Regions from separate parts of the Streptomyces sp. NPDC041968 genome, predicted to be linked through region 1. Evidence: riboswitches for the same ligand, from Rfam matches in the RefSeq annotation. Region 1 holds a riboswitch; the other holds the start of a gene.
What was found. A riboswitch is a leader RNA that binds a small molecule or an ion and turns the genes downstream of it on or off. The one in region 1 is predicted to bind thiamine pyrophosphate.

Region 1 (4,406 bases):
TACGAGCCACCACGGACACCCCGTGTCGCCGTCGGCGATCGGGGGCGGTACTGCAGCGCACCTGTGACGTACTCCACCGGAGCGGCGGACCCGCGTGCCTCCCCGGGGCCCTGACGCCCCCGGAGGCGACGCCGGGGCGATGCGGAGGGCGGGCGACGGCATGCCGCGAGCACCGTGGGCCCCTCGGGGCGCCCGGCGCCGGTGCTCAGAAAGCGGGCCGCTCCGGGTCCAGCGCCGCCATGCCCTCCGTGGGGGAGGACGCCTCGGCGAAACGCCGCCGGGGGATCCGTCCCGCCCGCCGGGCCAGCCGCCCCGCCTCGACCGCGGCCCGCATGGCGCCGGCCATCAGCACCGGCTCCTGCGCCCGCGTGACCGCCGACGCGAGCATCACCCCCGCGCACCCCAGCTCCATCGCGAGCGCCACGTCGGACGCCGTACCGGCCCCCGCGTCCAGGATCACCGGCACGCGCGCGTGCTCCACGATCAGCTCGAAGTTGTGCGGGTTGCGGATACCGAGCCCGGACCCGATCGGCGAGCCCAGCGGCATGATCGCCGCACAGCCGACGTCCTCCAGCTTCCGCGCGAGGACCGGGTCGTCGTTCGTGTACGGCAGCACCGTGAACCCGTCGTCGACCAGCGTCTCCGCCGCGTCCAGCAGCTCGATCGGGTCAGGCAGCAGGGTGCGCTCGTCGGCGATGACCTCCAGCTTGACCAGGTCCGTGCCGAGCGCCTCGCGCGCGAGCCGGGCGGTGAGGACGGCCTCCCCGGCGGTGAAGCAGCCGGCCGTGTTCGGCAGCACGCGGATGCCGAGCCGCTCCAGCACGGACAGCACGGACCCGTGCACCGAGGCGTCCACCCGCCGCATCGCGACGGTCGTCAGCTCCGTGCCGGAGGCCAGGAGAGCGCGCTCCAGCACATCGAGGCTGGGCGCCCCGCCCGTACCCATGATCAGACGGGACGCGTACGACGTACCGCCGAGGACGAAGGGATCGTCGGCCATGGTCAGCCTCCTTGGACAGCGGTGAGGACCTCGACGCGGTCGCCGTCGGCCAGGGCGGTGGCGGACCACCGCGCGCGCGGGACGACGGTCTCGTTCAGGGCGGCGGCGACTCCGGACGGCGCCGCGGTGAGCGTGCCCACCAGGGCGTCCAGGGCCGTGCCGGGAGCCACCTCGCGCGGCTCGCCGTTGACGGAGATGTTCATGCGGGCTGCTCCGAGAGTGCGGGGGCGGCGCTGAAACGCCGCGGGGTGAAGGGTCGGGCCTCGGGCGGCAGCTCCCCGGTGGTCAGGACGTGCGCCATGGCGTCGCCGGTCACCGGGGTGAGCAATACGCCGTTGCGGTAGTGCCCGGTGGCCAGCAGCAGCCCCTCCAGGCCGGTCGGACCCAGCAGCGGGGCGTTGTCCGGGGAGCCCGGGCGCAGGCCCGCGCGGGTCTCCGTCAGGGGCAGCTCGGTGATGCCGGGGACCAGCTCGTGGGCGTCGCGCAGCAGCTCGTAGACACCTCCCGCGGTCACCGTCGTGTCCCAGCCCATCTCCTCGCTGGTGGCGCCGACGACCAGCTCGCCGCTCTCCCGGGGCACCAGGTAGAGCGGGTTGCCGCGCACCACGGCGCGGACCGTCCGGTTCAGCAGGGGCCCGTGCGCCGCCGGCATCGCCAGCCGCAGCACCTGCCCCTTCACGGGCCGCACCGGCGGCAGCACGTCGTCCGGGACCCCGGCGAGCCGTCCGCTCAGGCTGCCCCCGGCCAGCACCACCTGCCCGGCCTCCAGCACCGTTCCGTCGGCCGTGGCCACCCCCGTGGCCCGCTCCCCGCGCCCGACCGCGAGCCGCTCGGCCCACACCCGGTGGAACACCACGCCCGCGCCCTCGCAGGCGGCCAGGAGCGCGGCGGCCAGCCGCCGGGGGTCGATCTGGTGGTCGCCGTCCACCCGGAGCCCGCCGCGCACGCCCGGCGCCAGCATCGGTTCCAGGCGGCGGCACTCGCGCCCCGACAGCCACTCGGCCTCCAGCCCCGAGCGCTGCTGGAGCGCGTGCAGTTCCCGCAGGTGGGCGCGGTCGTCGGCGTCCAGCGCGACGGCGAGGGTGCCGCAGCGGCGGTAGCCGAGGTCGTGGCCCGTGAGGTCGGCCAGCTCGGCGGCGAAGTCGGGGTAGCGGCGGGCCGAGGCGAGGTTCAGGGCGAGCAGCGTCTGCTCGCCGTAGTGAAGTTCCGTGACGGCGGCCAGCATCCCGGCCGCCACGTGGGCGGCCCCGCCGCCCGGCTCCGGGTCGACGAGGGCCGTGGCCAGCCCGCGCTGCGCGGCCCGCCAGGCCGTGACCAGGCCGATGATCCCCCCGCCGACGACCAGGACGTCGGATGCACGGGACGACGTGTGTGACGGAGACGACATGGGCGTCCAGCCCCTCCCTTCGCCGGCATGACCCGGATCAGGTTCGTACGGTCGGAGGCCGCCAGCCTCCCTCTCAGCCCGGTGCGTCCGGGCTCCCGCGAGTGCCTTACGTTGGCCACCCTAGCCCGCGGCCCATCACACGTGTAAGGGAGCCCGTGCCCATGGCGCGTTCACTCGACGGTCTCGTCCTCGCCCCGGTCGCCGACCAGGCGCCCGGCCAGGTGGGCACGCGCACCCGGTTCGGCTACCACGAGCGGGACGGCGCCGTGTGGGCCGAGTACGAGGGCGGCGACGTGGTCCTCGGTCGCCTGGTGGGCACCCGGGAGGGCGACCGGCTCGACTTCCGGTACGTGCAGCTCGGGACCGACGGCGGCACGTCCTCGGGACACTGCGTCTCGACCGTCGTCGAGCTGCCGGACGGCCGGGTGCGCCTGGAGGAGACCTGGGAGTGGGAGTCGCGGCCGGGCAGCGGGACGAGCGTTGTGGAGCAGGTCACTCCGCACGAGCACTGACTGACAGAACGTCAGGTGTCTAAGGTGATCAGGTGAGCGAGCAGACGCAGGAGCAGACCCGGGAACGGGCGGCGGACGCGGAGCGCCGTGTGGTCGTCGTGGGCGCGGGCATGGCGGGCGTGCAGACCGCCGTCGCCCTGCGGGAGCAGGGTTTCACCGGCACCGTGACCCTGATCGGAGCCGAGCCGCACCAGCCGTACGACCGGCCCCCGCTGTCCAAGGCCGTCCTGCTCGGCACCGCCGAGGGCTCCGCCTTCGACGTCGACTTCGAGGCGCTCGACATCACCCTGCGGCTCGGCTGCGAGGCCCTGGGCGTCCGCCCCGGCGCCCACCTCCTGGACACCTCCGCCGGACCCGTGCCCTACGACGCCCTGGTCCTCGCGACCGGCGCCGAACCGGTCCGGCTCCCCGGTGCCGAGGGCGTGCCCGGCGTGCACCTGCTGCGCACCCTGGACGACGCCGAACGGCTGCGCCCGGTGCTGGCCCGGCAGCACGACATCGTGGTCGTGGGCGCCGGCTGGATCGGCGCGGAGTTCGCCACCGCCGCGCGGGAGGCGGGCTGCGCGGTGACCGTCGTGGAGGCCGCCGACCGGCCCCTCGCCGGCGCGCTGCCCGCCGAGGTCGCCGCGCCGATGGCCGCCTGGTACGCCGAAGCCGGCGCCGTACTGCGCACGCACGCGCGCGTGGAGCGCGTCGAGCCCGCCGCGGACGGGGGGCCGGGGCACGTGGTCCTCGACGACGGCTCCCGGCTGCCCGCCGGCGCGGTCGTCGTCGGCATCGGCGCCCGGCCCGCCACCGCGTGGCTCGCCGGCTCGGGGATCGACCTCGGCGAGCACGGCGACGTGCCGGCCGACGACCGCCTGCGCACCTCCGCACCGGACGTCTACGCGGTCGGCGACTGCGCGTCCTTCCCCTCCGCCCGCTACGGGGAGCGGCTGCTGGTGCACCACTGGGACAACGCCCTCCAGGGCCCGCGCACGGTCGCCGCCGCCATCGTCGGCGCCCCCGCCGGCGAGGCCCCCGAGGCCTACGACCCCGTGCCGTACTTCTGGTCCGAGCAGTTCGGGCGCTTCGTCCAGTACGCCGGCCACCACACGGCCGCCGACGCCACCCTCTGGCGCGGTGACCCCGCGGGGCCCGCCTGGTCGGTCTGCTGGCTGCGCGAGGACCGCCTGGTCGCCCTGCTGGCGGTCGGCCGCCCCCGGGACCTGGCGCAGGGCAGACGCCTGGTCCAGTCGGGCACGAGGATGGACCCGCGGTTGCTGACCGACCCGGCGAGACCGCTCAAGGCGGCGACGGCCTAGCCCTTCCGTATTCTTCCGAGGTCTTCCGCCCCCGGCCCGGATGCCGTGACGGACGGGTCCGGTTTCCCACTGTCAGCGCCGGATGGCAGGCTTGTGGACGTGACCGAGATTGACGCAAAGACCGACGCGCTCGTGCCTGCCTGGCTCACCGTCCCCGACATCGCCGAGATGCTCGGCGTCGAGGTGACCCGCGTACGCCAGCT
Region 2 (4,406 bases), on a different contig from region 1:
CAGTGCGCACGACGACCGCGTAGTTGAAGAAGACGTGGGCGAGCAGGATCGCCCACACGGTGGTGTCCAGCCTGAGGCCCCACAGCTCGTCGAGCAGGCCGCCGCGTCCGACCAGCGCCAGGAACGCCGTACCGACGACGACCGTCGGCAGGACGAACGGCACGGTCACCACGGCCCGCAGGAGCTGCTTGCCGGGGAAGTCGAAGCGGGCGAAGACGTACGCGCCGGGCAGGGCGATCAGCAGGGTGAGCGCGGTGGAGGCCAGGGCCTGCCAGGTGGTGAACCACAGCACGTGCCGGATGTCGGACTGGGCCAGCACGTCCGCGATCCGCCCGAATCGCCAGACCCCGTCGACCTTCAGCCCGCGCGCGACGATCGCGGCGACGGGGTAGGCGAAGAACACCGCGAAGAACGCGACGGGCACGGCCATCAGGCCGAGCCGCGCCACGCTCCCGCGCGCGGTGCTCCGGCGTTTCACTTCAGGACGAGGGAGGTCCACGACTTGACCCACTGGTCGCGGTGGTCGGCGATCTTCGCCGGGTCCATGGTCTGCGGGTCCTCGGCCTGCGGCCCGAACTTCCGGAACGCCTCGGGGATCCGCGCGCCCTCACGCACCGGGTAGACGAACATGTTCAACGGCATGTCGTCCTGGAACTCCTTGCTGATCAGGAAGTCGAGGAGCGCCTTGCCGCCCTCGGGGTTCGCGGCGTTCTCCAGCAGTCCCGCGTACTCGACCTGGCGGAAGCAGGTGCCCTGGGCCACGCCCGTCGGCGCGGTGGCCGGCTGGGGGTCGGCGTAGATGACCTCGGCGGGCGGGGAGGAGGCGTAGGAGACGACGAGCGGACGGTCGCCGCCGGCCTTCCTGCCGCCGGACGAACCGGAGAACTCCTCGTTGTACGCCTGCTCCCAGCTGTCGACGACCTTGACGCCGTTCGCCTTCAGCTTCTTCCAGTAGCCCTGCCAGCCGTCGTCCCCGTACTTCGCGGCGGTGCCCAGCAGGAAGCCGAGGCCGGGCGAGGAGCTGCCGGCGTTCTCGGTGACGAGCAGGTCCCTGTACCGGGGGTCGGCCAGGTCGTCGAGGGAGTCCGGCGGGGTCAGCCCGTGCTCGCCGAAGTACGCCTTGTCGTAGTTGACGCAGACGTCCCCGGTGTCGACGGGCGTGACCCGGTGCTTGTCCTGGTCGGCCCGGTACTCGGGGAGGACCAGGTCGGAGCCCTTCGCCTCGTACGGCTGGAAGATCCCGTTGTCGAGGGCGCGGGACAGCAGCGTGTTGTCGACGCCGAAGAAGACGTCGCCCTGGGGGTTGTCCTTGGTGAGGATGGCCTTGTTGACGGCCTGACCGGCGTCGCCGTCCTCCAGGACCCTGACCTTGTAGCCGGAGCGCTTCTCGAAGGCGGCGATGACGTCCTTCGACGCGGCCCACGAGTCATGGCTGACCAGGGTCACGGTCTTGGGATCGCCGGATCCCTGACCGTCGTCCGACGACGATCCGCAGGCGGCCAGCGTGCCGACCATGCCGAGTCCGAGGGCCAGGACACTGACCTTCTTGGTGATGCTCACTGAATTCCTCCTGGGTGACCAGGAGAAGACGCGGCCCCGCCCGGGACCTGGTGAGGGTCCCGGGCAGGGCGCAACAGCTCGAGTGGTGACCGATCTCCCTACCCAGAATGACCTGGGCCAGGTTCGGAGGGTCTGCGGCCGGTGCCGCACTCTCAGCGCTGTGGCGCTCCCCTGTCGGAATATGAAGATGTACTTGTACTGACCTGTGAAGACCTACGCGTGATGCTGACGCCGGTCAGGTTACCGCTCGCTCGCGGCGAGCTGACCACACGCCCCGTCGATCTCCTGGCCACGGGTGTCCCGGATCGTCACCGGCACACCGTGCGCCGCGATCGCCTCCACGAACGCCTTCTCGTCCTCGGGCCGCGAGGCGGTCCACTTCGAGCCGGGCGTCGGGTTGAGCGGGATGAGGTTGACGTGCACGGGCCTGCCCTTGAGCAGCCGCCCGAGCCGGTCACCGCGCCACGCCTGGTCGTTGATGTCGCGGATCAGCGCGTACTCGATCGACAGCCGGCGCCCCGACCGCTCCGCGTACTCGAACCCGGCGTCCAGCACCTCGCGCACCTTCCACCGCGTGTTGACCGGGACGAGGGTGTCGCGCAGCTCGTCGTCGGGCGCGTGCAGCGAGATGGCGAGGCGGCACTTGAAGCCCTCGTCGGCGAACCGGTGGATCGCCGGCACGAGGCCGACGGTGGAGACGGTGATGCCGCGCTGGGAGAGCCCCAGCCCGTCGGGCTCGGGGTCGGTGAGCCGGCGGATGGAACCGACGACGCGCTTGTAGTTGGCGAGGGGCTCGCCCATGCCCATGAACACGATGTTGCTGAGCCGGGCCGGACCACCGGGGACCTCCCCGTCGCGCAGCGCCCGCATCCCGTCCACGATCTGGTGCACGATCTCGGCGGTGGACAGGTTCCGGTCCAGGCCGGCCTGCCCCGTGGCGCAGAACGGGCAGTTCATGCCGCAGCCCGCCTGGGAGCTGATGCACATGGTCACCCGGTCCGGGTAGCGCATCAGGACGGACTCGACGAGCGTCCCGTCGAACAGCTTCCACAGCGTCTTGCGCGTGGTGCCCTGGTCGGTCGACAGGTGCCGGACGACCGACATCAGCTCGGGCAGCAACGCCTCCCGCAGCCCCTGCCGCGAGCCGGCCGGGATGTCCGTCCACTGCTCGGGGTCGTGCGCATACCGCGCGAAGTAGTGCTGCGAGAGCTGCTTCGCACGGAACGGCTTCTCGCCGATGGCGGCGACGGCCTCCTTGCGCTCGGCGGGCGTGAGATCGGCGAGGTGCCGCGGCGGCTTCTTGACTCCGCGCGGGGCGACGAATGTGAGTTCTCCGGGCTTAGGCATGACGTTCCCAGTGTCGCAGATCCACTCGGGTGACCCGCGACCGTCGCCCGCTCCGGCGGTCGTCGACGGTTTCCCCAGGTCACCCGCCGGGCGTCCACGGAACGGCGCACGGCGCGACCTCGTACGGAGCGCACGCGTCGAGGCGGATGAAGCGAACCGGGCGCACCGGGAGGCGGCCGCCCTCCTCGCGGCGCCGGCGCCTCCCCCCGACGGACGCCGGGAACGGCGTCGTGCCCCGACCGCAGGCGCCGCGGCCGGGAGCCCGACCGCAGGGCGTTGCCGTCGACGCCGGCAAGGGGCGGTCGTGCGCCGCCCCGGAACGCACCGCGCCCCTCCCGCGAGGGCGGCCCGGTCGTGCGGCCGCGGGTGCGGAAGGGGCGGGGAGGCGGCCGGTACGACCGGCAGCGGTGGACCCGTGCGTCAGCCGGCCGGGACGGCCCGAGGGTCAGCCCGACCCGACGAAGATCACCAGCAGGAGCCACACCACCGGCGCCGTCGGCAGCAGGGAGTCCAGACGGTCCATGATGCCGCCGTGGCCCGGGAGCAGCGTGCCCATGTCCTTGATGCCGAGGTCCCGCTTGATCATGGACTCGCCGAGGTCGCCCAGCGTGGCGCTGACGGCGACCGCGAGGCCGAGCAGCAGACCCTGCCACCAGGTGCCGTCGTCGATCAGGAACTGCATGCACAGGGCGCCCGCCGCCATCGCGAAGCCCACCGCCCCGAGCAGGCCCTCGCGGGTCTTGCCGGGGCTGATGCGCGGGGCGAGCTTGGTCCTGCCGAACCGCCAGCCCACCGCGTAGGCGCCGGTGTCGCTGACGACCGTCAGCACCAGGAAGACCAGCACGCGCCAGGCGCCGTCGTCCGCCATGAGCATCATCGCGACGAACGTGGCCAGGAAGGGCACGTAGAACGCCGCGAACAGGCCCGCCGTGACGTCTCTGAGGTAGCCCTCCGGCGGTTCGGTCATCCGCCACACGAGGACGGCGAGCGCCGTGAGCGCCATGGCGACCCACGCGCCCTCGGAGCCGCGCACGTACCCGGCGACCACCATCGCGGCGCCGCCGATCGCGAGCGGTACGAGGGGCGCCTTGATGCCCTTGCGCTCCTCCAGCCGCGTGGTCAGCTCCCACAGGCCCACGACGACGGCGATCGCGACCACACCGACGAAGACGGCCTTGACGACGAACAGCGACGCGATGATCACCGCGCCGAGCCCGACACCCACCCCTATCGCGGCACCCAGGTCACGCCCCGCGGTCTTCTTCGGCTGCGGCCGGTGCTGCGCCGGCTGCGGGGCGTCGGGCATGGGCTCCGGATTCTGCGGCACCGCCCCATACGGCTGCGCCGACGGGTTCTCGTCGCGGTGTGTGCTGTCGCGATGTGTGCTGTCGCGATACGGCTCATCGCGGAACGCCTCGTCCCGGGACAGGGGGCCGCTCGGCCGAGCGGCCCCCTGGTCGCCGTCCTGGGCACCGCCGTGTTCGGGTACGTCGGGCACG

Region 2: linked by a shared signal. The riboswitch ahead of ACZ6EG_RS26315 (thiamine ABC transporter substrate-binding protein) and the one ahead of thiO (glycine oxidase ThiO) in region 1 are both predicted to bind thiamine pyrophosphate.

The regions. Positions count from the first base shown of each region.
Region 1 is NZ_JBVJCB010000001.1:360,780-365,185, reverse strand. It holds gene ACZ6EG_RS01670 (thiazole synthase) at 206-1,000, opposite strand; gene thiS (sulfur carrier protein ThiS) at 1,003-1,203, opposite strand; gene thiO (glycine oxidase ThiO) at 1,200-2,387, opposite strand; TPP riboswitch at 2,385-2,496, opposite strand; gene ACZ6EG_RS01655 (avidin-fold protein) at 2,549-2,899, shown strand; gene ACZ6EG_RS01650 (NAD(P)/FAD-dependent oxidoreductase) at 2,932-4,203, shown strand; gene ACZ6EG_RS01645 (Rv2175c family DNA-binding protein) at 4,303-4,406, shown strand, end outside.
Region 2 is NZ_JBVJCB010000011.1:191,831-196,236, reverse strand. It holds gene ACZ6EG_RS26320 (ABC transporter permease) at 1-499, opposite strand, end outside; gene ACZ6EG_RS26315 (thiamine ABC transporter substrate-binding protein) at 475-1,560, opposite strand; TPP riboswitch at 1,638-1,743, opposite strand; gene rlmN (dual-specificity RNA methyltransferase RlmN) at 1,801-2,907, opposite strand; gene ACZ6EG_RS26305 (phosphatidate cytidylyltransferase) at 3,353-4,406, opposite strand, start outside.